One region of the Serpentinicella alkaliphila genome, then DNA from elsewhere that is predicted to be linked to it. Evidence: riboswitches for the same ligand, from Rfam matches in the RefSeq annotation. Region 1 holds a riboswitch; each other region holds the start of a gene.

Region 1 (7,610 bases):
GTTAGATTATTTTGAAGAACAAGAAGTTGATACTATTGAAAGAATGGAAGAAGTTGTAAATAATAGTAGCAATTTGCTTGGAACTATAGAAATTGCTAAAATTAATCTTAGATTACCTATTTTACTTGGTACAAGCAGTAGTAATTTAAGAAAAGCTGCAGGTCATTTAAGTGGAACAAATTTTCCGGGAGAAATAGGTAATAGTGTCATTGCAGCTCACAGGGGACGTAAATACGGGGTGTTGTTTAATAGACTAGAGGAGTTAGAAGCAGGAGATAAGATTGTTATAACTACAAAAGGTGAAAAACATGAATACACAATATATCTAAAAAAATTTGTAGAACCTACAGATTTGTCTGTGCTTAATCGTAATAGCAAAGATAGAATATTGACACTAATTACATGCGACCCTATAAATAATCCAACACATCGAATAATTATTCATGCAAAAATGTAAAAAGCAATGTAAAAAATTTAATTATATTGTAGAAAAATATTTGATTATTTTCAAAAATATATGGTATAATTATCATTTATCCCATCTTTGACAGTTAATAAAGAAAAAAAGCTTGTAACCTGTTATAAATAGTAGGTTACAAGCTTTATATATTTGTCCAAAAAGTGCGTAATTTTTTTATCTTTTCGTATCTTTAAAAATATTTTTCATATGTGTGTTTTTTATTATTTGATAATCCGTTCTGAAGCCAAAAGCCTCATGAAGTGCATCTGTAAAATCTGTGCGTGTGTAAGTTGGAATATAGCCATCGCCAAGGATTTCATAAAAATTCATACCCCTTAACTCTCGTATGATTTCAGTACAGGTGAACTTGTTATCTAAGTGTTTTTCAAGATATCTATAAAGCACCATTGCCAAGAAACAAGTTGTAAAGTGTGCTTCTATACGATCATCTCTTGTTAAGTACACTGGTCTTGCCTTAAATTCACTTTTCATAATTCTAAAGCATTCTTCAATCTCCCAACGTTTATGATTAACTTTAATAATTTCAGAAGCTTCATCTTCTAAATTTGTGCATACAGCATAAAAACCATCATATGCCTCTTCTTTTGATATAATATCTGAATCCAGTCGATAGAGGTCCTTTTCTGCCACCTCACCATCTGATGTAACGCTTGTTTTTCCTATAAATCTTTTGTAATCGTTCTGATTACACTTGTTGAGTTTTGATGGATTGTTTTCTATTACCTTAACAGCACGCTCAATTTGTTTATTTCGAATTTTTCTTTGATAGTCTCTATATTTAATTGAATAAGTTACAATTAGCTTTTGTTCCAAACCATTTTCTTTAATCCATCGCTCTTTATAAAAAGTAATATCTGCAAAATTGTCTTCTTCAATATCAGAGATATCGAAAACCTTACTACTACCACTTAAACTCCATCCTTCGCTAGAAAGTGCCCATTCTTTAAGATGTTTTTTAAGTTTTTTGATTGACTGAGTGGTTATAAAAGCACGTCCACCTTGATCATTAAATTTCCTATTGTCATTTGACGCTAGTCCAGCATCTGTGCATACGACAAACTTTGAGAGTTTGAAATCATTAAGTATCTTCTGTTCTAAAGGCTTTAAAGTGAGCTGTTCATTAGTATTACCTTTAGTAATGCTAAATGCTAGTGGAATACCATCCCCATCCATAAAAAGACCCATTTGTACGATAGGATTAGGTTTGTGTTCCTTTGAATACCCATACTGTTTTAAGCCTTGCTCTTGCTCAATCTCAAAGAAGTAATTCGTACAGTCATAATAAAGAATTCCTGAATTACGCTTAGAAAGTTTATAACTATTATTATAAAGCTCCGATTGAATATAATCAGTTTCCTTAGAAATAACTTCAAGTGCTCTATAAATATGTTGAATATCAAAATCAGGTTTTTCTAAAAATCTAGTAGATAGGTTATAGGTGGAAAGCTTAGAACCAGGAAAGATAATCCTACCATATAAAAGTCTAGATAGTATGGAGTCAAGATTAAAAGTGAATTTATGGCGATTGGAAATCTCTTTACAGATTTTGTGAATTCCTAGATCATGATAAATCTTTTGAAGAAATAGATAGCCTCCATTAAAAGACTGTTGCTTATCTTTACCAATAAGTTTTGTAGGCGAGTATTGAACCATGATTGTACTATTTTCTTCTTTTTCTTTTTTATTAAGTTCATCGATATATTTCTTAGCCCATTCAATAGGGTCTTCCCCGTTTAATTTGTTAAGAAGCTCATCATATGTACCTAGTTTTTCAACAATTTTAGTAGTACGCTTATTTTTTTCAATTATATCCTTTATCACATAAAGTGAAGTAGCATTTTTAGATTTAGAAAGTGATAATCTCATAATAACACCCCCAGTTATCTATATTATAACACAATACGATAAAATACGAAAGAAATATTTGAGAAAATTTACAAAAAAATAAAGCCTTTTCAAAGCTTTAGCGATTTTTTTTATTATTCAACTGTCAAAGACCCGGGGACGTAAATACGGGGTGTTGTTTAATAGACTAGAGGAGTTAGAAGCAGGAGATAAGATTGTTATAACTACAAAAGGTGAAAAACATGAATACACAATATATCTAAAAAAATTTGTAGAACCTACAGATTTGTCTGTGCTTAATCGTAATAGCAAAGATAGAATATTGTCACTAATTACATGCGACCCTATAAATAATCCAACACATCGAATAATTATTCATGCAAAAATGTAAAAAGCAATGTAAAAAATTTAATTATATTGTAGAAAAATATTTGATTATTTTCAAAAATATATGGTATAATTATCATATATAAGAAAATAATACTAAGTTGAACTTGTCAACGACAATAGCAAACCATTCGAAAGGATGGGACGCAAAGCTATAGGGCCTAAAGCACATAGTGCAATGGTAGCCAAGCCACCGAACGGGAAGTTTTTGTTATTATAAAATAGAATATATTTGGTGAAAAAGCTTTTCACCGATAAAGGCAAACCACTCGAAAGGGTGGGACGCAAAGCCATAGGGCCTAACGCATTTAATGCTAAGGCAGCCGTGTTACCGAAGGAGGAGTTTTTATTATGAAAAAAAGTATATTTATTATCGCATTACTTTTTATGCTTTCAGCAAACAGTGTTTTGGGACAAGCTGTTATAAATATTAGTAACTTAGGAAATGGTATGCTAGTTGTAAATAGTAACAGTATAGATAATAAAGACGTACGTGTTTTGGTTGAAAAGGGACAAGCTCGTTATCAATATAACATAAAAGAAAAAGAAACAAGAATACCACTACAAATGGGAATTGGCTCATATCAAGTAAGTGTAGTAGAGAATGTTGGCGGAAATAGATTTAAAGTTATTTCAAAAGAAACAGTAAATGTAAATTCAATAGATGAAACAAATTTATTTCTTAGTTCAATACAGATGGTTAACTGGGATCAATCAATGAAGGCAGTACAAAAAGCTCAAGAATTAACAAAAGGACTAAGTAACGATGAAGCAAAAGTAAAAGAAATTTATAACTATATAATAAATAATTTGGTCTATGATTTCGATAAAGTAGCTACTTTAACTTCTAATTATTTACCAAATATAAATAAAATCTATGACGAAAACAAAGGCATTTGTTATGATTATTCATCTTTATTTGCAGGAATGTTAAGAAGTGTAGGAGTACCTACAAAACTAGTAATGGGTTATGCTCCAAATGTGAATGAATACCATGCATGGAATGAAGTATATATTAATGGTAAGTGGGTAACAATAGACACTACTACAGATGCAGTATATAGACAAAATAATAGAAAATATGAGATGGCAAAAGATAAAAGCTTATTTAATGTAATGAAAGAATACTAAAAAATAAAAGGAAAAAAGTTTAGCAGGTATTTTAAGATACCTGCTATTATTATGTGTATATATAATTTAGTTGATTTGTATTATTGTTCAATATTGATTAAACCGGAGGCATTTAAAGGTGTATTTAAAATATTAAGTCTATCAGTGGATACATTTTCAGTTGTAAATATTACTGATTGAATTTCTGGATATGAAGTGTAACTATAAATTAAAGAATCTATCATTAAATTACTTAAGTCATTTTCGTTTTTAATAATACTAACAAAAGCATCATTAAATTTTAATTTTAAAACCCCATCTATTAAGCTATAATCTAATAATTCAACATCTTCTGGTATTGGTGGGTATATACGGTTACTATATAAATTGTTATTTGTAGATATTTTTAGAATTTTGAAAATATCTATTGCTGAGAAATTAGAAACTGTGCTAGTAATTGGATATAGTAGCAACCTATCAGAATCAGTTCTATAAGCTACATAAGCTTTCGGAGAATTATCCTTACTAATAGGTTTATCTATTGATACACCATGAAAATCATCTGTAGTTATCTGCCAATTTATATAGAATTGAACAGCAGATACTTCATTTATTGATGTTAGCGAACTAATAAAGCTATCTAAGGCTATTCGTGCATTTGAAGAATATGTATTATACACTCCAATATCTTTAGGAAGATACACTCTGGCAATGTCATTATTTAGGTTTAAATTTAGAACTGTAGGTATTGGAGATCCAGTTGGTAATCCTAAAGATTTACTTGGTCCCTTGTATAATTCGTTAACAGTAGATCTAAGAGGAATATTAGTGTATGGTACAACTCTGGTAATTGGTATTAATCTATTAAAATCATTGTCAGGGAAGTATAGGGTCAATGCAGTTCTATTTGTGGGTACAGTTTGGACTGCAGGAATATATTTAACGTTCTTGTTAAAGTTGAAATTGATTGGTATTGGATCGATTGGTGATTTAATATTAATAATATTAGGCGTAACCTCAAGTATGTAATTGCCATTTGGTAAATCAAGTCTTTCAGGTGTTAAAATAAATGAAAATTTATAAGGGTCATTACTTTTTTCTATTACTTCTAATTCAAGATTTTTTATTTCTTGATCACCTAAAAATAGTTTAAAATTTAATGGAGTATCATCGAATTCAAGAGGTAAACTATTATGACTTGATTCAAATGTAATATCCACTTCGTATTTTTCTGAGGAATGAGTAAGTAGATCAACATTATATTCTACATAATCTTCAGAAATAATATAGTTAAAAAGAAAATTTGCATAAACAGGTATTCCGGTGGCAGTAAAACAAATAATTACTATTAAAACTAAGCTCTTTAACGTTCTTAACATTTTGATTCCCCCCTATATGCTTGTCCAATATCCATATTTATCTATATTATAATTTATTATACATAATTGGTAAACTATAAGCATATAACAAAAGTTAGCAAAACTAGATAAAAGTAGTGTAGAATAATATGTATAACAATTAATTCGACAAATTTAATAAAAGGAGTTTAAAGTACATGTTGATTTTAGGAGAACAATATAAAATTACTATAGAAGATTTAGGGCATAATGGAGAAGGGATAGGAAGAGTTGACGGCTTTACAGTTTTTGTAGATGGTGGAATTCCTGGAGACATAGTATTAGCGAAAATCCAAACCTTAAAGAAAAACTATGCAGTTGGGGAAATACTAGAAATAATTGAATCATCTAGTGATAGAATTAAGCCAGTATGTTCGTTATCATCAATATGTGGCGGATGTCAAATCATGCATATGGATTACCAAGCCCAATTGGAAATGAAGAGAAAAAGAGTAAAAGAAAATATACAAAGAATAGGTAAGATAGATACAATTGTTCACCCTACAATAGGAATGGACAATCCATATGAATATAGAAATAAGGCCCAAATTCCAGTAGGTATTGTCGATGGAAAATCAATATTAGGCTTTTATAAAAGAGGCAGTCATGATATTGTTGGAACAGATAATTGTCGTATTCAGTCAGCAATAAATACTGATGTAATTCAAATAATAAAAAAATATATTGATGATAATAAAGTCAGTGTTTATAATGAAAAGACTAGAAAAGGTTTAATTAGACATATAGTAACAAAGGTAGGATTTACTACTGGTGAAGTAATGGTAGTAATAATAACAAATGGAAATGAATTGCCTTTCAAAGAAGAATTAATAATGGCTTTGAAAAAGAAGATTAGTGGCTTGAAAAGTGTAATACATAATATTAATGATAAGAATACAAATGTTATTTTTGGAAAAGAAACTAAAGTTATTTTTGGCGAAGACAAGATAGTAGATTATATTGGAGATTTAAAATTTAATATATCAGCTCATTCTTTTTATCAGGTAAATTCAGTACAAACTAAAGTCTTATATGGAAAAGCATTGGAGTATGCAAATTTAACTGGGTCGGAGAATGTTTTCGATATTTATTGTGGCATAGGTACTATATCTTTATTTGTTGCCAAAAAAGCAAAACAAGTATGGGGTGTTGAGGTTGTACAAACAGCAATTGATGATGCAAAGGAAAATGCTGTTATTAATAACATAAATAATACGGAATTCTACGTAGGTAAAGCGGAAGATATCGTACCGAAATTGTATAAGCAGGGAATAAAAGCCGATGTAGTTATAGTGGATCCACCAAGAAAAGGTTGTGAACAGTCTGTTTTAGAAACAATAGTAAATATGAATCCAGAAAGGGTAGTATATGTTTCATGTAATCCAGCTACTTTGGCTAGAGACCTAGCCTTCTTAGATGAAAACGGATATAAGGTTATTGAAGTACAACCTGTAGACATGTTTCCACACACGGCTCATGTTGAGTGTGTGGTGTTAATAGAGAGGGTTTAGAGTGCTTTACATACTTCTTCCGAGTAGAAATGTAAGTAAACTGTTTTTATCTATCGAAGGATTAATATTTCCATAGAGGACGTCATATGACAAATGTATATATAAAAGGATGATTTGTTAAATGAATAATCAATATGAGATTTATTTCTATCATAAAGCCCACGGCTATAACTCATTAGACATATTTATAGATGGACAACTGGTAGATAATAAAAAAGGAAAATATACTTGGAGGGGTAGTGACGGTAAGCACCAAATAAGAATAACTCAGGTTAAAATGCATCAATCTAAATGGTATTGGATTACTTCACCAGTATTTTTTCTTTTGGGAGTTCTAGCTTATGATCTAGAAGGATTTGATGATAAGACCCCATTTTATGCTGTATATGAGGCTAATATTTTAGTAGATAAGGATATGATAGTTAAAGTATCGCTAAAAGACATTAATAAACATAAGGGGGAATCCAAAGAAGGGTATGAATATAAGATAAAAGTTGATTTTCCTGAAGAAGCAAACATTGAAGTTACTAAAGAAGAATTTGTGGCAACAAAAAAGGAAAGGGTAAAATGGTTTTTAACCCATGCTGCTTTACTGTCTGTAGTTTTCAGCTTTGTGATGTTTATAGGAGTGGGTGTAGGAATTAGTAGCCTTAAAACAGATGGAGAGATATTTGTTGCTATGCTTTCATTGCTAATATCTGCTGGAGTCATGGTGGGATGGATTTTCATAATATATAAAATGTATAGGTACTCACAGGGGAAATATTAAAAGAATAGACACTAAGGGGCGCACTCCTGCAAACCCCCGGGGGTTATCCCATTATTTCAGCGAAATAGTATCATCTTTCTATCAAAACCCATGTGGAGAGTGTTGTGTTG
Region 2 (7,610 bases), 870 kb from region 1:
ACCTAAGGCTGCAGGTAAAATACATATTGATGCTCCAGTAATCGAGAATTTAAAAGCAACTGCAGAGTCTTTAAATAAAAGCATAGAAGATTTAACTGTTACAATATTAGATAGACCAAGACATGAAGAAATTATTAGACAATGCCGGGAGGCAGGTGCGAGAATTAAGCTATTTAATGATGGGGATGTTGCAGCAGCTTTAGCAACATGCTTTGATCATACAGGTGTTGATATACTACTAGGCATTGGTGGTGCTCCAGAAGGTGTTATTGCAGCAGCAGCACTTAAGTGTATGGGTGGAGAATTTCAAGGAAAATTAATACCATATGAGGACGCAGAAATAGCAAGATGTATAAAAATGGGTGTAGATGTCAATAAAGTGTTATATATGAATGATTTAGTAAAGGGAGATGAAGCTTACTTTGCTGCTACAGGAATTTCTGATGGAGAGCTTTTAAAGGGGGTTGTTTATGCAGGGAATGGAAGAGTAAAAACCCACTCTGTTGTAATGAGATCAGAAACTGGAACTATTCGTTTTATTGAAGCAATTCATAAGTTAAATAAAAAGCCTAAGTATGCTTATTAATTGTTAGTAAATCTAGCAATTGACTGATAAATGTAATAGTGTTAGAATGTGCTAATGACAATTAAGAAAGGGACAAAAGGGATTAATCTTTTGTCCCTATTTATGGGGGGTGTTATATTGAATTTAGAAGAATTAGAAAATATGAAGCTACAGGAAATTAAGGATGTAGCTAAGGAAATGGGATTAACGAATCTATCAAAATATAAAAAGAGTGAAATTATCGAATGGATAGTCGAACAGAAAAAAGATGTTAAACTGGAAGAAAAAAGTAGCAATCTTATAAGTGAAAATCAAAATAGTGAAGTGGTAGTAGAAAAGGCTCAAGTCGATGCAAGAAAGCAGCATGCACTACCACAGCATTTATCAGATGAACTGCCAGAAAGCGGTGAAGTAGAAATAGTAGAGGGTATATTAGAAATTCATCAGGATGGATATGGATTTTTAAGAAGAGATAATTATTTATCTAGTGATAATGATATTTACATATCCCCTTCGCAAATAAGAAGATTTAGTATGAGAACCGGAGATAAGATTACAGGAATTACAAGACCACCTAAAAGTGGTGAGAAATTTAAAGCCCTTCTTTATGTTAAAAAAATAAATAATTTAAATCCAGAGTCTGCAATCCGAAGACCACATTTTGAAGATCTTACCCCAGTTTATCCCAAAGAAAGAATGAGTTTAGAAAAAAATTCCACAGAGTTAGCAACTAGGTTGATTGACCTAATCGCACCTATTGGAAAAGGTCAGAGGGGTGTAATTGTCGCGCCACCGAAGGCGGGTAAAACTATTTTAATGCAAAAAATAGCTAATAGTGTTGCAGAAAATCACCCAGAGATAGAGATTATAGTACTTCTGATTGATGAGCGACCAGAGGAAGTTACTGATATGCAAAGGTCTATAAAAGGTGAGGTTGTATACTCTACATTTGATGAACTACCAAGTCATCATATTAAAGTAGCAGAAATGGTATTAAATAGAGCCCAAAGATTAGTAGAGCATGGTAAAGACGTATTAATTCTTTTAGATAGTATAACAAGATTAGCTAGGGCATATAACTTAACAATTCCTCCTACTGGTAGAACCCTTTCAGGAGGGCTAGATCCTGGAGCACTGCATAAGCCTAAAAGGTTTTTTGGTGCCGCTAGAAAGCTAGAAGAGGGCGGTAGTTTAACAATAATAGCTACAGCTTTAGTTGAAACAGGAAGCCGTATGGATGATGTTATTTTTGAAGAATTCAAAGGTACAGGAAATATGGAGCTACATTTAGACAGAAAGCTTTCAGAAAAAAGAATTTTCCCTGCTGTTGATATTAATAAATCAGGAACAAGAAGGGAAGAATTACTATTAAGCCAAAGCGAAATGGAGGCTGTTTTAAATGTGAGGAGGGCCTTGGGTAATCAACCTGTTCAGGAAGTTACTGAAAAGGTAATTAGTCTACTATTACAGAGTAAGAGGAATGTTGATTTTGTGGAAATGATTAGAAAAACACTATAATGCTAAATACTCTTGCACTGATGAAATCCCTATGCTATAATATAGAAGTTAAATTTGACTAATTCAATTATTAAATATAGCCTTGATACATAGAAAGAGGTGATTAAAGTGAAAAAAGATATACATCCAAACTATAAAGAAGTAGACGTACATTGTGCATGTGGTAACAACTTCAAAACTGGTTCAACTAAAGATGAAATTAGAGTTGAAATCTGTTCAGAGTGCCATCCATACTTTACTGGTAAACAGAAGCAAATGGAAAAAGGTGGACGTGTGGAAAAATTCAAAAAGAAATTTGGAATGTAAGGTTAGAGCTTTTTCTAACCTTTATTTTTATCATTAGTATATCAAAAATTCCCTCTTATAGAGGGAATTTGCGGTTATATCATATTTAAAATTTAGTTGAATTAGTATCAAACTGTTACTTGGGGGAGATAAAATATGGTAGATTTAATGGAGTACTCTCAAGCTGGAAGTATTGAAATGATAGTAGGACCTATGTATGCGGGTAAAAGCGAGGAGTTACTTAGAAGAATTAATCGTGCTAATATTGCTGGTCTCAAGGTATTAGTTTTTAAGCCAGCTATTGATGATAGATATTCCGTAGATAATATTGCTTGTCATAATGGTAAACAAATGAAATGTATTGCTGTAGAGGATGCGCAGCGGTTACAAAGCTACATAAAAGAAAATCCAGACTATGATGTTTTAGCTATAGATGAAGTACAATTTCTTGGAGAAGAAATTATACAAGTATGTAAAGATTCTGCAGATAGCGGAAAAAGGGTTATTTGTTCCGGACTAGATATGGATTTTAGAGGGGAACCTTTTCAAGTAGTACCGCAACTAATGGCATTAGCAGAGTATGTAACAAAGCTAACTGCTGTGTGTGTGGTTTGTAAAATGCCTGCTACTAGAACCCAAAGGTTAGTAAACGGGAAGCCTGCTAAATATAGTGACCCTATAATTCTAGTTGGAGCAGAAGAAGGCTATGAAGCTAGATGTAGAAAATGTCATGAAGTGATAAAATAGAATATAAAAACTATATAACTCCTTTCACTGCGAAGGGAGCTTTTCTTTTACATGTTTAGCACTCAATACCATATTAAAATTGACATAATATGTAATATTAGATATAATTCACATGAGTTATGCAGTTGACTCCATATACTGGGAATTTTGCACAGTAAACCAACCTAACAATAAATTCTTCGGCCAAAATTTATCAATAAGTCTTGCAAATTGCCTAACTTCTGTGTCAAAATGTACTTGTATAGTTTGAAAGCATTGCTGTGCTTTTATAACGATACGGTATGTGGCGTTGAAAAAGTTTCGGACCATTTCGCCGTGGGTGAAGCCTTCTTCAGCGCCTTTATTATTGAGTTCCCATCTTGCATAGACAAGTAAAGTTTCTGCTGTAAAAATGAGCTCAATATGGGCGTAATGATGACTTTCCGACGTTGAGTGGCAAGAATTCAACCCCAGTTCTTGTTTTGCAGTTCTAAAAAACCTCAATGCTCCAACGCTTAATATATGCATCTAAAGCTTCTTCAGGATTATCGACCCTATTACTAATCAAAAGGTAAGCCCCACGATATGTAGCCGCAACCTCTTTGTTTTTCTCAAATTCATCCTTCATCATTTCAGTATCTTCTTTGAGTCTTGTAGCTACAACTGCTTTTGCAATAGGCGTATAACGATACTTAGTTACTACTTTACCCTGCTTTCCAACTAAACGGTAGGGTAACTTGATATAAATATTAGGTATGGATATAGCACTTACTTTATCTTTAAGACCACTAATAAGAAGTTTGAAAAAACTTCTTTAATAAGCATTGAAGGCTTTACAGGGATAAAGCGTTCTCGGCCTGTAATATTCTCAATTTCTTTTCGATAAAGTGCTGTATTACGTTTTGCCTTAGTAACCCAATCATATTGATGATCTGTGAGCCAATTAAAAAAGTCTTTGCATAAAAACCGGGTCCATGGCAACCCATAGTACCCCTGTGTAAATCCGGCGAATATCCATTAGCATTTCTTTTGAAAGATCTATTTTTGTCTGTTTTTCATCGCTATTTTCTACCTTACGCCAAATACGCCAAAACAATGGATATTTAAGTCCGTTCTTTAATACAACAGTTGTAGCAACTATATTCATACACCAGATATTTATTTTAATGGAGCTATCATATAACCAACAAAGGAAAGGGATTTTCTTTCCATGGGCATGAGCCACCTTTGTATCATCAAGTACAATAACATCTCCTTCAGTAAATGCAGTTTCTTCTTCTTGTTGTAGTCTTTGTACTCTTTTAAAACTAAATAAACCCCAATTATAATCAGTTGTAAAAAAGCGGCTAAAGGTATATTGAGCCATTTTAAGATTCCGAAACATCGGTTGTAATAAGCTATCCTTAGTAGCATAATCAGAAATACGTGAGACAGAATTTTTATTAGCAATAAGTCCTACCACATAAGCAAAAGCAATAAGCCAAGTGGGTACACCATTACGTTTTACAATACCCGATTGCGTAAGCAGAAGTGAAAAATCAAATTTATCCCAAATTGCTTTTAAAACTGGCGTTCCGCCCCCATTTCCTTGTTGTAAATTTCTATATTTCGGTTTCCCAAGAGTCATATTTATCACCCATTCATCAAGAGTAATGGCTATTAATACCATTCACTTTGATTATTGGGGCGGGTTTAAAAAGTCAAGTCTTTTTTGCTATTTCAAGACATATAAAACAAAAATATTTTTTAGTATATTATAATATACGATACATCAGTCTTATTTACATTTATTTACACGAACTGCATAACTCATGATAATTCACTTATGTGGTTCCAATGCTAGGAGGTAGAATATGAAATTACCCATACATAGAAAAGAACGTGTTATATTAACAGCAATAGAGATAATTAATGATTTAGGTATACAAGGTCTATCCACTAGAGAAATTGCAAAAAGGGAAGAAATTTCAGAGGGCACCTTATTTAAACACTTTAAAAATAAAAATGAAATATTATTAGGTGTTTTAGAGCACTACTCACAATATGATATGGATATTATTGAGTCTATAAAATTAAAAAAGCTTCCTTTTACTGAAGCAATAAAATATTTTATTGATTCTTACGCTTTATATTATGAAAATTACCCCGAAATAACCGCAATTACACAGATTTATGAAGTGTTAGCAAATGACCAAAATCTAGCTGTAAAGGTTATGGATATTTACAATGTTCGATATAAGTTTATGTATGATACTATTGAAAGTGGAAAACTATCAGGAGAGCTTTCACCTGACATTGATAGTATTATTTTATCTGATACAATTTTAGGTCTTTTTAATGCCATATGTTTAAGGTGGAGGTTTGAAAAATTTAATTTCTCTCTTCAAAATCAGACAATGTTGGCTATGGATATGATTTTAAAATGTATATATAAATAACTAGCATTACTAAATTAAATATCTTAATGAATCAATGAAGAAACTCCTTTTACAAAAAGGAGATTTTTTTGTAAAAAAATACAAAATATTGAAGGATTTTAAATAAATATGTCGAAAAAGAATTTTAAAGAGTATATAGGTATAAGGTACTAATATCACTGTAAAAGGCAAACCTATTTAAAGATAGGGACGCAAAGCCATGGGTCTAAGGATGATATCAATAAATATCTATGATTGCCAGGTTACCGAAGTGTGATTAATAATCTTTAAAATATAAATAAGATTATGTCATATGAAGGTATTTATTAAGTGAATACCTTCATTTTTGTTTTTTGAAAATCATAATTTGTTCTCCATTCAATCAAACAAATATATATGGTAAAGAGGTGAAATATTGAAAAAAGTACTTATTGTTGATGATGCAACCTTTATGAGGATTTCCCTAAGATGCATACTCGAAAAAAATGGTTTCGAAGTTATTGGCGAGGGTAAAAATGGTGTCGAGGCTATAAGTAAGTATATTGATTTAAGACCTGATATATTAACACTAGATATTACTATGCCTGAAAAAAATGGAATTGAAGTGTTGAAAGAAATTATTAATATTGACCCTAAGGCTAATGTTGTAATAATCTCTGCTCTAGGACAAGAAACTTTTGTTACGGAAGCAGTTAAACTTGGTGCAAAAGGTTTTCTAGTAAAGCCATTTAAAGAAGATTTTATAATTAGGACATTAAGTAAATTATAAGGGAACTAATATATACAAAATTATATGATGATGTAAAATAATAGGCGATGTGAAAAAAATAATGTAATGGGGTATTGGGATATGAGAAAGAAGTACGTATTGCTTAGAGATTGTTCAGAAATGGATGTATTAGCAGAGGATATTTTAAATAACTATGGTTTACCACTAGTTGTGAAAAATACTAATATCAACTCTTTTATTAAGGAGAGATTAGAACAGTTTAATGTTGAAAGAGTGTTGATTTATGAATTCGAAAGTGATATTTTTTGCAATGATATAAGTGAGAGAAATGAAATTTATGAACAATATAAAACAAATATTGACTGTTTAAAGGATTTGTTAAATAAGCTGTCATCTGGTAAAGAAATAGAAAAAAAGATGATAACCAATATATCTGATTCAATATATAGCTGGCAAGATGATCAAGAAAAAGTAATCAGCATGTTAACGAAGGTTAAAAGTGCTGATGTATATACATATACACACTGTCTCAATACCGCATTTTACTCAATGCTTATTGCTAAGTGGCTAAGACTTTCACAAGAGGACATAAAAAAGGCTATACAATCAGCTCTTTTGCATGATGTCGGGAAAATAAAAATAGATACAGAGATTTTAAATAAAAAGGGAAGCCTAACAGATGAGGAGTATAATGAAATAAAAAACCATTCATTGTATGGATACGAAATTTTAAAAACCATGGGCAATATTGATATTGATGTTATGAATGGAGTGCTCCATCATCATGAAAGAATAGATGGCTCAGGATATCCTTTTGGAATAAAAGGAAATAAAATAAATATTTTTTCAAAAATTGTTTCCATAGCAGATGTTTATGATGCAATGATTTCAGACAGAGTCTATAAAAGAAGAACTAGTCCCTTTGAGGTGTTTAAACTTTTTTTAACTACAGGAATCGGTGCCTTTGATCCTTCTATACTTGATGCATTTATTAACAATATTTCAGTATACTATACTGGATCAAATGTATGGCTAAATAATGAAAAGACTGGGGAAATAGTATTTATTCCACCTTATGATGTAAGTAATCCAATAATACATGTGGAGTCAGAATACATAGACTTATCTCTACAAAGTGATATGAAAATAGTATGTATTATCTAATTGGTATTAATAGATATTGAAGTAAAATTCAATGTCTATTTTTTATGTAAAAAACACAAACTATATATTATTCACTTTGCAAGTGTAAAAGAGGTGATAGATTGTTTGGAAGCAGTTTAGGAAAAATAGTTCTATTATTATTTCTATTAATTCTTTCAGCTTTTTTTTCTACTTCAGAAACTGCCTTGATGGCTTTAAGTAAAAT
Region 3 (7,610 bases), 530 kb from region 1:
AAAAAATAATCCTGAGACAGAATGGTTATACGGGCTTTTTCCTAGTCCGTCAAACAATCCTGCCACAATTGAAATTAATATAAACATAACTGCGAAATTAAACGCCCACATATTTATATTTTCTCTATACTTTAACTTTGTCTGAGATCTTACCTGTGGAAACATCCACACAAGAATAATTAGCCCACTCCATAAAATAGGCTTTATCACATAATTAAATTTATAACTCCCTAATACCGTGACTAACGGTGAGTTCTCTACTAAATATATTGCTATTGCTAATGAAGTCAATATTATCCACTTTTTTTTAAGTATAATGCCTTGCAAAACACTATAAACTACCACTTATATCCCCCGCTTAACATATGAATCTCTTATAATTAACATCGACTACATTTCCTCATAAGCTTCATTAAAGCAATTTATTTTAATATCACTTTTCTTGTAGTCCGCTATCAAATTCTATTTTTTCAATCCCAACTGTATCTGTACCCAAAACTGGAAGTGGTTCCGTTACATTTATTCCGCCCTTTATCGTTAAATCTTTCTCCCAACCAAAGCCATTATACTGAATATACCTTAGTACTACCTCATAGGTGTATTCTCCAGGAATTTCAGGAGCAGTAAGTTTTATACCATTACCTGTAAAACTAATATCTATATTCGTTGGATATGAATATACATCGTAACCTATAAATTTATGAGGCACGGTTCCAGCATCATGATCAACTTCTATTTCCAACTCAACAATCTCATTCGTTAGTAAATCCAGTGTTCCTACTGAATAGGTTCTACCCCCTGTAGTAAATACAGGATTAATATACCCAGTAGAAACAGTTGATTCAATAATCGTTCCTGTATTCCATAGAGCATAACTTATTCCTACTAGATTCAGTGCAATTACACAAGAAACTATTATTATTTGTTTTCCTATACCAATTCCCTTTCTTTTTTTTCTTGCCAATTTAACTCCTCCTCTAATTTTTGCATCAAATAATCGTAGATCGCTTTAATTTTAATGAACTATTAATATAAAGTGCTGCCTCAGTCCGGTGATGTAAATTTAGCTTGCTTAATATGCTACTGACATGCTTCTTTACTGTATAAGGTGAGATATAAAGTGTTTGTGCTATTTCAATATTGCTTTGCCCTTTACCTAACTCTTCTAGAACTTCCATCTCTCTAGAAGTTAACTCGTCTAATTTTTCTTTTTCTCTTTTATTATTTTTCATGCTCTGTTGCAATATTTCATTATCAATAAACTTTTTTCCCCTCTTAACTATACTTAACGCGTATATGATATCTTCTGTAAAAGCATCCTTTAATATGTATCCATCTACTCCTATTTCTTGAGCTTTTTCAAAGTCTTCCTTTTTATAAGAAGAGGTTATAATAATAAATTTGCTATCAGTTTTTGACTTAGCTTTACTAATCAAATCTAATCCGTATTCTTTTCCTAAGTTTAAATCTAGAATTGTGATTTGTGGGTTATATGTTTCAAGTAAATTCGTTGCCTCTTTAATGTTAGCGGCTTCTTTGATTTCGTTAATATCATCCTCAAGTGATAAAATTGATACTAGCCCCTTCCTAACTAGGGGATGATCATCCACAATTAGTATATTAATCATCCGACTTCCTCCTTAACTAAAAGATTTTCATTATTTGAAACCGTAATTTCTATTATCGTTCCTCCACCGATTGAGCTGTTAAAATAAATATCCCCTCTTAATGTATTAACCAAATTCCTTATATTTCCAATGCCTAATCCCATCTTATTCTCACTCTCTACTCTTTTTATGTCAAAGCCTACACCATTATCTATAATCTCTAAAGTAGTATACTCTCTATCTAAGGTAAGAATTATGTATATATTAGTTGCTTTTGCATGCCTTATGGCATTACTCGTTCCTTCACAAATTATTCTATATAGTGCCTTCTTTTGCTTGAGTGAAAGCATTTCATCTGAACCATTTAGACTAAACTCTATATTTATATTGTTTAATACCTTAGTATCATTTATAAAATTTAGTATTTGTGCAATAAAGTTGTTTTCTCCATTCTTCTTCCAACTAAGCCCGTATACGGTTTCTCTCAGTTCTCTCATTGTTTCATTAAGTGATTTCCTAATAATATTTAAATCCCTTTCAATGTCTATTAGACTGCTTTTTTTAAGTCTTTTAATCGTTTCATAAATTCCACATGAAGTGCTAAATAATCTTTGTAGTGTTCCATCATGTATCTCATCAGCTATTCTATTTTGCTCTTTATTTATTAGTAGCTCCTCTGCAAATTGCTGAAGCTCGAATTTCTCAAATAATATAGAGCTAAGATTTGCTACTAACTTTAACTGCTCTACTACCTCTTCTTCTGTATTTATTTTTAAACTTGAATCCAAATCTATTCCGATAGCGCCAAAGTTTTTGCAATTGTTCCCCACCGATACAAACAAAAACCTTTTATCATTTATAATATGTTCGAGAGTCTCACAGTTAGCTAAGCAAATATTTTTGCTTTGCAACTCATTTGCAATTTTTTTATCTAATTGTTCCATTTCTGACCTAATTGTTATTGGCGTAATACCTTTGGTTTGACTCATAAATATTACAGTCTCAGTTCTTATTACTTTATTACAATACTCTGTTATTATATTAATTAAATCTCTACTATTTTCTTGTGATGCAAACAGCTCAACAGATTTATATAAATCCATAATATGATTCATTGATTCTTTTATTCTATGGTTTGCATAGATTAGTTTACTGTTAGCTATCTTTAAATTATTAGTTTTTTCTTCATTTTCTTGGGCATATTTGGCTAAAAGTAATATAACTCCTGTAATTAAAACAAAACTTAGTATTAGATTTGATTCTTTAACAAAAGCTTCAAACAAATTAACTTGTTCATTAACTAATAAGTTAGTAATGTAAGTTGAATTAAATAAATATATAGCTAAATTTAACCAACAAACCTTATAATCCAGTTTCACTGCAGCTACTAAAATTGTATTCAGTGAATACCATACATATGGGCTATTTAACCCTCCAGATGGAATGAGTATTGCTGAATTTCCTATAGTTTCAATTAGGATTAATACTATCGTATTATATTTAGATTGCTCACTTTTTATGTATAATAGATTAAGTACTATTGCAGATAAACTTATGCAGAATATAATGATCCATTTTCTTAGAAAGGAGTGTTCCACACTTCCAAATAAGTAGAACAATGATGTAATCAATAAAGTTAAATATCTAAAAATAAAAGTGATTTTAATGAACTCTGGATATCCTTGTAATAAAGATATTTTCCTGTATTCTTTAATTTCTAACAAGAAAACCCCTCCTTTATCTAACTGTTACTTTATTAACAAAAAAAAATCATTTTAATTTAAGAGCATCCCTCTTATATATTGATGTTACAGGACCTGTCTCATTTTGCTTTTAAAAAAATCGACCTAAACTATTGTATATTACAACAATAACTCAGGTCGGTTGCACCACTCACTCCATACGCCTTAAAGTGCCCAATTATTAAGCGTACTTCTTCGTCTCCTGTTATATTTATTAAATCTTATTTAAAATTTAGGATTTTATTCCTATTTTTTTCTTTTTTTTAGAATTTTATACCAAAATTAAGTTGTACTATGATTAATTCTTTTTTAAATACACTTTGTACCTCACAAAGTCTTTAATAACCATTGCTATATTTCTGCTTACCTTATTATTTGATCATATTGACATAACCTGATTTTTATATTTACATCAATTTTTTATAAAAAAAATCCACCCTGTCGGATGTTAAAATGTTAGTTTAGTTATTTTCCACTTAAGCAGTATGGCTTTCTTCTAATATCTCAATAAACCTTTTTGATGCCGGAGACAATGATACACTCTTTAAATAACATACTCCCATCCCCCGCTTTGGAATACTTTTATTTAAGTGAATTTTATGAACTAAACCTGTATTTAAATATTCTTGGGAAAATTCCTTAACTACACAGGCTATTCCAAGATTTATTTTTGCAAATTCAAGTAATAGATCATGAGATCCCAATTCTATTTCTGGTTTTATTTTTATACCCTTTGTTAACAAATATTTCTCTACATAATTTCTTGAGTTAGATTTGGGCTCTAGAAAAATTAAAGGATGTTTCAGTAGCACTTCAATATTCATTGGTTCCTTTGTTAGATGTTTAAACTTGTCTCCACATACAAAAATATCATGTATATCTATAATCTTCTTTACCTCAATAGCAGGATCTTTTATAGGTAGATTGCAAATTGCTAAATCTACCTCTCCTGACTTGGTCATATTAATTAATTCCATAGTTGTTCTATTCATTATTTTTAGCTTTATATTAGGTGATAAATTGTGAAACTTTTCTAAATATGGCAATAAGTAATACTTAGAGATTGTATCTCCTACTCCTATTTTTAATTCTCCTGTCATCAAGTCTTTTGATTCCAACAGCTTTTTTTCGCCAACATTTATTAAGTTAATAGCAGAGCTTACATACTCAAATAATATATGTGCTTCATTAGTTAATGTAACTCCTTTAGCTGTTCTTGTAAAAAGTCTAATTTGCAGTTCCTTTTCTAATTGCTTTATTCCTTGACTTACAGCTGGTTGAGTCATATATAGCTCCTTAGCAGCTTTAGAAAAGCTTTGATTTCTCACAACTTCAGTAAATACTTTATATAAATCTAATTTACCAATCATATAACTTCTCCTTATGTGTAATATTACATCTATTTATTTTACTTATATCATAAATATAATATATAGTACAAGTAGAGAATAACTCTATGATAATAAAGTGTTAGGAGAGATACTAATGGAAAGAATAGTTGGAACTATTGTAAGAGGTTTAAGAGCACCAATTATACATAAAGGTGATAATATCGCTGAGATTGTTGTTGATAGTGTATTACAAGCATCAAAATCCGAAGGGTTTTCATTAAATGATAAGGACGTTGTTGCAGTAACAGAGTCTATAGTAGCAAGAGCACAAGGTAACTATGCAAGTATTGATGCTATAGCTAAGGATGTTAGTTCTAAATTTGCAGAAGAGACTTTTGGCGTTATTTTTCCGATTTTAAGTCGTAATCGCTTTGCAATTTGTTTAAGAGGTATAGCAAAGGGTGCGAAAAAAATAGTTTTAATGCTAAGCTACCCTTCAGATGAAGTTGGTAATCACTTAGTTGATATTGAGTTACTTGATGAAAAAGGAATTAATCCTTGGACAGATACACTTACAGAAAAACAATTTAGAGATAATTTTGGATATATTAAACATACTTTTACAGGTATTGATTATATAGATTACTACAAATCATTGGTTGAAGGGTATGGCGTAGAATGTGAAATCATTTTCTCTAATGACCCTAAAACTATACTAAATTATACTAAAAATGTTTTAACCTGCGATATCCATACTAGATTTAGAACTAAAAAAATATTAAAGGCTAATGGTGGAGAAAAGGTATATAGCTTAGATGATATTCTTTCTACCTCAATAGATGGAAGTGGATTTAACGAATCATATGGTTTACTAGGATCAAACAAATCTACCGAGGAAAGTGTGAAGCTATTCCCAAGAAATTGTCAGCCTGTAGTAGATGAAATACACGAAAAACTTAAAGCCTTAACTGGTAAAGCTGTTGAGGTTATGATTTATGGAGATGGAGCTTTTAAAGATCCTGTAGGTAAAATATGGGAGTTGGCTGACCCTGTTGTTTCTCCAGCTTATACATCTGGATTAGAAGGTACTCCAAATGAAGTAAAATTAAAGTATTTAGCTGATAATGACTTCGCAAACCTGCGTGGAGAAGAGCTAAAGAAAGCTATTTCTGAATATATTAAAAATAAAGAGGGTGACCTTACTGGAGCAATGGTTGCTCAAGGAACAACACCAAGACGACTTACAGACTTACTTGGTTCTCTTTCAGATTTAACATCAGGTAGCGGAGATAAAGGTACACCTATAGTACTTGTACAAGGGTATTTCGATAATTACACAAAATAATGGTTTTCAGTCCCTTAGTTTAATCTACAGGGACTTTTTTCTCGTTGTAATGAACTATATCTTAAAGTATAATAAAAACAATAGTGTATTTACTGAAATTGGGCCTTTATATCAATTTTTAGGAGCGTGTGTCATGTTTAGTCCAATAAAGACTACTAAAGTATACGAACAAGTAATTAAACAAATAGAACAAATGATTATTAGTGGAGAACTTAAAAGAGGTCAAAAACTTCCTTCTGAAAGAGATTTATCCGAACAATTACAAGTGAGTCGAGCTTCTGTAAGGGAAGCCTTTAGGGCCTTAGAAATTATAGGGCTTATACATGTTAGACAAGGTGAAGGTAGCTATATAAAAGAAAGCTTTGAAGAATTTTTATTTCAACCACTTACTTTGTTGTTTACTCTACAACAAAGTAACCCTCAAGAAATAATAGAGCTTAGAAGAATTATTGAATTAGAGGCAGCCTATTTGGCCGCAAAGCGATGTACAGATGAAGAAATTGAACTGTTAAGATCACTAGTTGTAGAGTTAATCGAGGCTGATAAAATTAATGATACTCTGAGAAGTGAAATTGCGGATCAAAGGTTTCATTATTCTATAGCCAAAGCTTCTAAAAACCTATTACTTTTAAATATTTTACATTTATCTTCTGGACTAATTGATATTTCAGTTCAAGAAGCAAGGGGTAAAATTACGACAACTGTAGAAAAGAAAGATTTGGTTTCATCACAACATTACAGAATATACGAGGCTATTAAGAATAAACAGCCCTTAGAAGCTAAAGCTTGTATGAAGGAACATATAGATTTCATTGAAGAACAGTATTTGAAAAACTTTTAATTCGCTTTAATTAGTCTATTTAAATGTAATTTTCCGCAAGGATGGTGCAAATGAACTCTTTAATAACTAATATAAAAACTACTGTTAAGAAATTATCTTTAAATAATCCTAAAAGAGAAGTAGAAATAATTGAAAAATTAATTGAAAATCTATCTCTATATAAACAAGAAGTAATAAAATCTGGCGGATTCAATAGCAAATCTGAAGGAAAGTTAAATTATCATGGTTTAAAAATTGACAAGATTTCCGACGAAGTGTTTTTATATAAACCAGTTACCACTAAAAACTATTATGACGATGATTATCTCGAAAAATTTTCGGAGATAAGAACCTCTGACTTAAGCTATAGTGGTGTTTTAGAAATTCATAACAAGTTTTGGGGTGCTCATGAAATAATGTCAGGGAATATTTTTGCAACTACTCCCTTAGAGCTTATTGATAGCTCTCAATGCAAAAAGCTACAAAAACTTAATTGGGAACTTATTAATGCGGATATTTATGAGGTAAAAGCCGATTCTAGCATATCTAAGTTAGCACTTTTAAATGCTATTGAAAAGATGTTTCGATCTTATTTGCTTGTAAGAGAGGTTTCTGGAAATATATTGATGGTAATAGAATTTAAAAAATAAAGTTAAAGAGACTTTTAAGTCTCTATTATTTTAGTTTTTTAAAATATTCTGCAAACATAATTGACATACTAATAAATAAAATAACACTAGGAGGTTCATTTTGAATTTTAGAACA

Evidence for each region. A riboswitch is a leader RNA that binds a small molecule or an ion and turns the genes downstream of it on or off. The one in region 1 is predicted to bind cyclic di-GMP.
Region 2: it holds a riboswitch for cyclic di-GMP, as region 1 does, so the genes downstream of both, HZR23_RS03750 (response regulator) here and HZR23_RS08115 (transglutaminase-like domain-containing protein) in region 1, are expected to answer to the same signal.
Region 3: it holds a riboswitch for cyclic di-GMP, as region 1 does, so the genes downstream of both, HZR23_RS05450 (sensor histidine kinase) here and HZR23_RS08115 (transglutaminase-like domain-containing protein) in region 1, are expected to answer to the same signal.

What each region holds. Positions count from the first base shown of each region.
Region 1 covers NZ_CP058648.1:1,603,331-1,610,940, forward strand. The annotation lists gene HZR23_RS08100 (class D sortase) at 1-457, shown strand, start outside; gene HZR23_RS08105 (IS1634 family transposase) at 635-2,347, opposite strand; gene HZR23_RS08110 (sortase) at 2,469-2,717, shown strand; cyclic di-GMP riboswitch class I at 2,825-2,911, shown strand; cyclic di-GMP riboswitch class I at 2,963-3,049, shown strand; gene HZR23_RS08115 (transglutaminase-like domain-containing protein) at 3,065-3,844, shown strand; gene HZR23_RS08120 (GerMN domain-containing protein) at 3,925-5,202, opposite strand; gene rlmD (23S rRNA (uracil(1939)-C(5))-methyltransferase RlmD) at 5,379-6,731, shown strand; gene HZR23_RS08130 (hypothetical protein) at 6,853-7,500, shown strand.
Region 2 covers NZ_CP058648.1:729,860-737,469, reverse strand. The annotation lists gene glpX (class II fructose-bisphosphatase) at 1-586, shown strand, start outside; gene rho (transcription termination factor Rho) at 689-2,083, shown strand; gene rpmE (50S ribosomal protein L31) at 2,192-2,389, shown strand; gene HZR23_RS03770 (thymidine kinase) at 2,525-3,115, shown strand; gene HZR23_RS16845 (hypothetical protein) at 3,233-3,622, opposite strand; gene HZR23_RS16840 (hypothetical protein) at 3,585-3,725, opposite strand; gene HZR23_RS16835 (hypothetical protein) at 3,863-4,075, opposite strand; gene HZR23_RS03760 (hypothetical protein) at 4,038-4,763, opposite strand; gene HZR23_RS03755 (TetR/AcrR family transcriptional regulator) at 4,948-5,532, shown strand; cyclic di-GMP riboswitch class I at 5,689-5,782, shown strand; gene HZR23_RS03750 (response regulator) at 5,927-6,280, shown strand; gene HZR23_RS03745 (HD-GYP domain-containing protein) at 6,362-7,405, shown strand; gene HZR23_RS03740 (HlyC/CorC family transporter) at 7,507-7,610, shown strand, end outside.
Region 3 covers NZ_CP058648.1:1,068,840-1,076,449, reverse strand. The annotation lists gene HZR23_RS05465 (signal peptidase I) at 1-210, opposite strand, end outside; gene HZR23_RS05460 (hypothetical protein) at 434-964, opposite strand; gene HZR23_RS05455 (response regulator) at 990-1,628, opposite strand; gene HZR23_RS05450 (sensor histidine kinase) at 1,625-3,331, opposite strand; cyclic di-GMP riboswitch class II at 3,477-3,561, opposite strand; gene HZR23_RS05445 (LysR family transcriptional regulator) at 3,826-4,719, opposite strand; gene HZR23_RS05440 (coenzyme F420-0:L-glutamate ligase) at 4,835-6,025, shown strand; gene HZR23_RS05435 (FadR/GntR family transcriptional regulator) at 6,159-6,866, shown strand; gene HZR23_RS05430 (hypothetical protein) at 6,917-7,495, shown strand; gene HZR23_RS05425 (hypothetical protein) at 7,596-7,610, shown strand, end outside.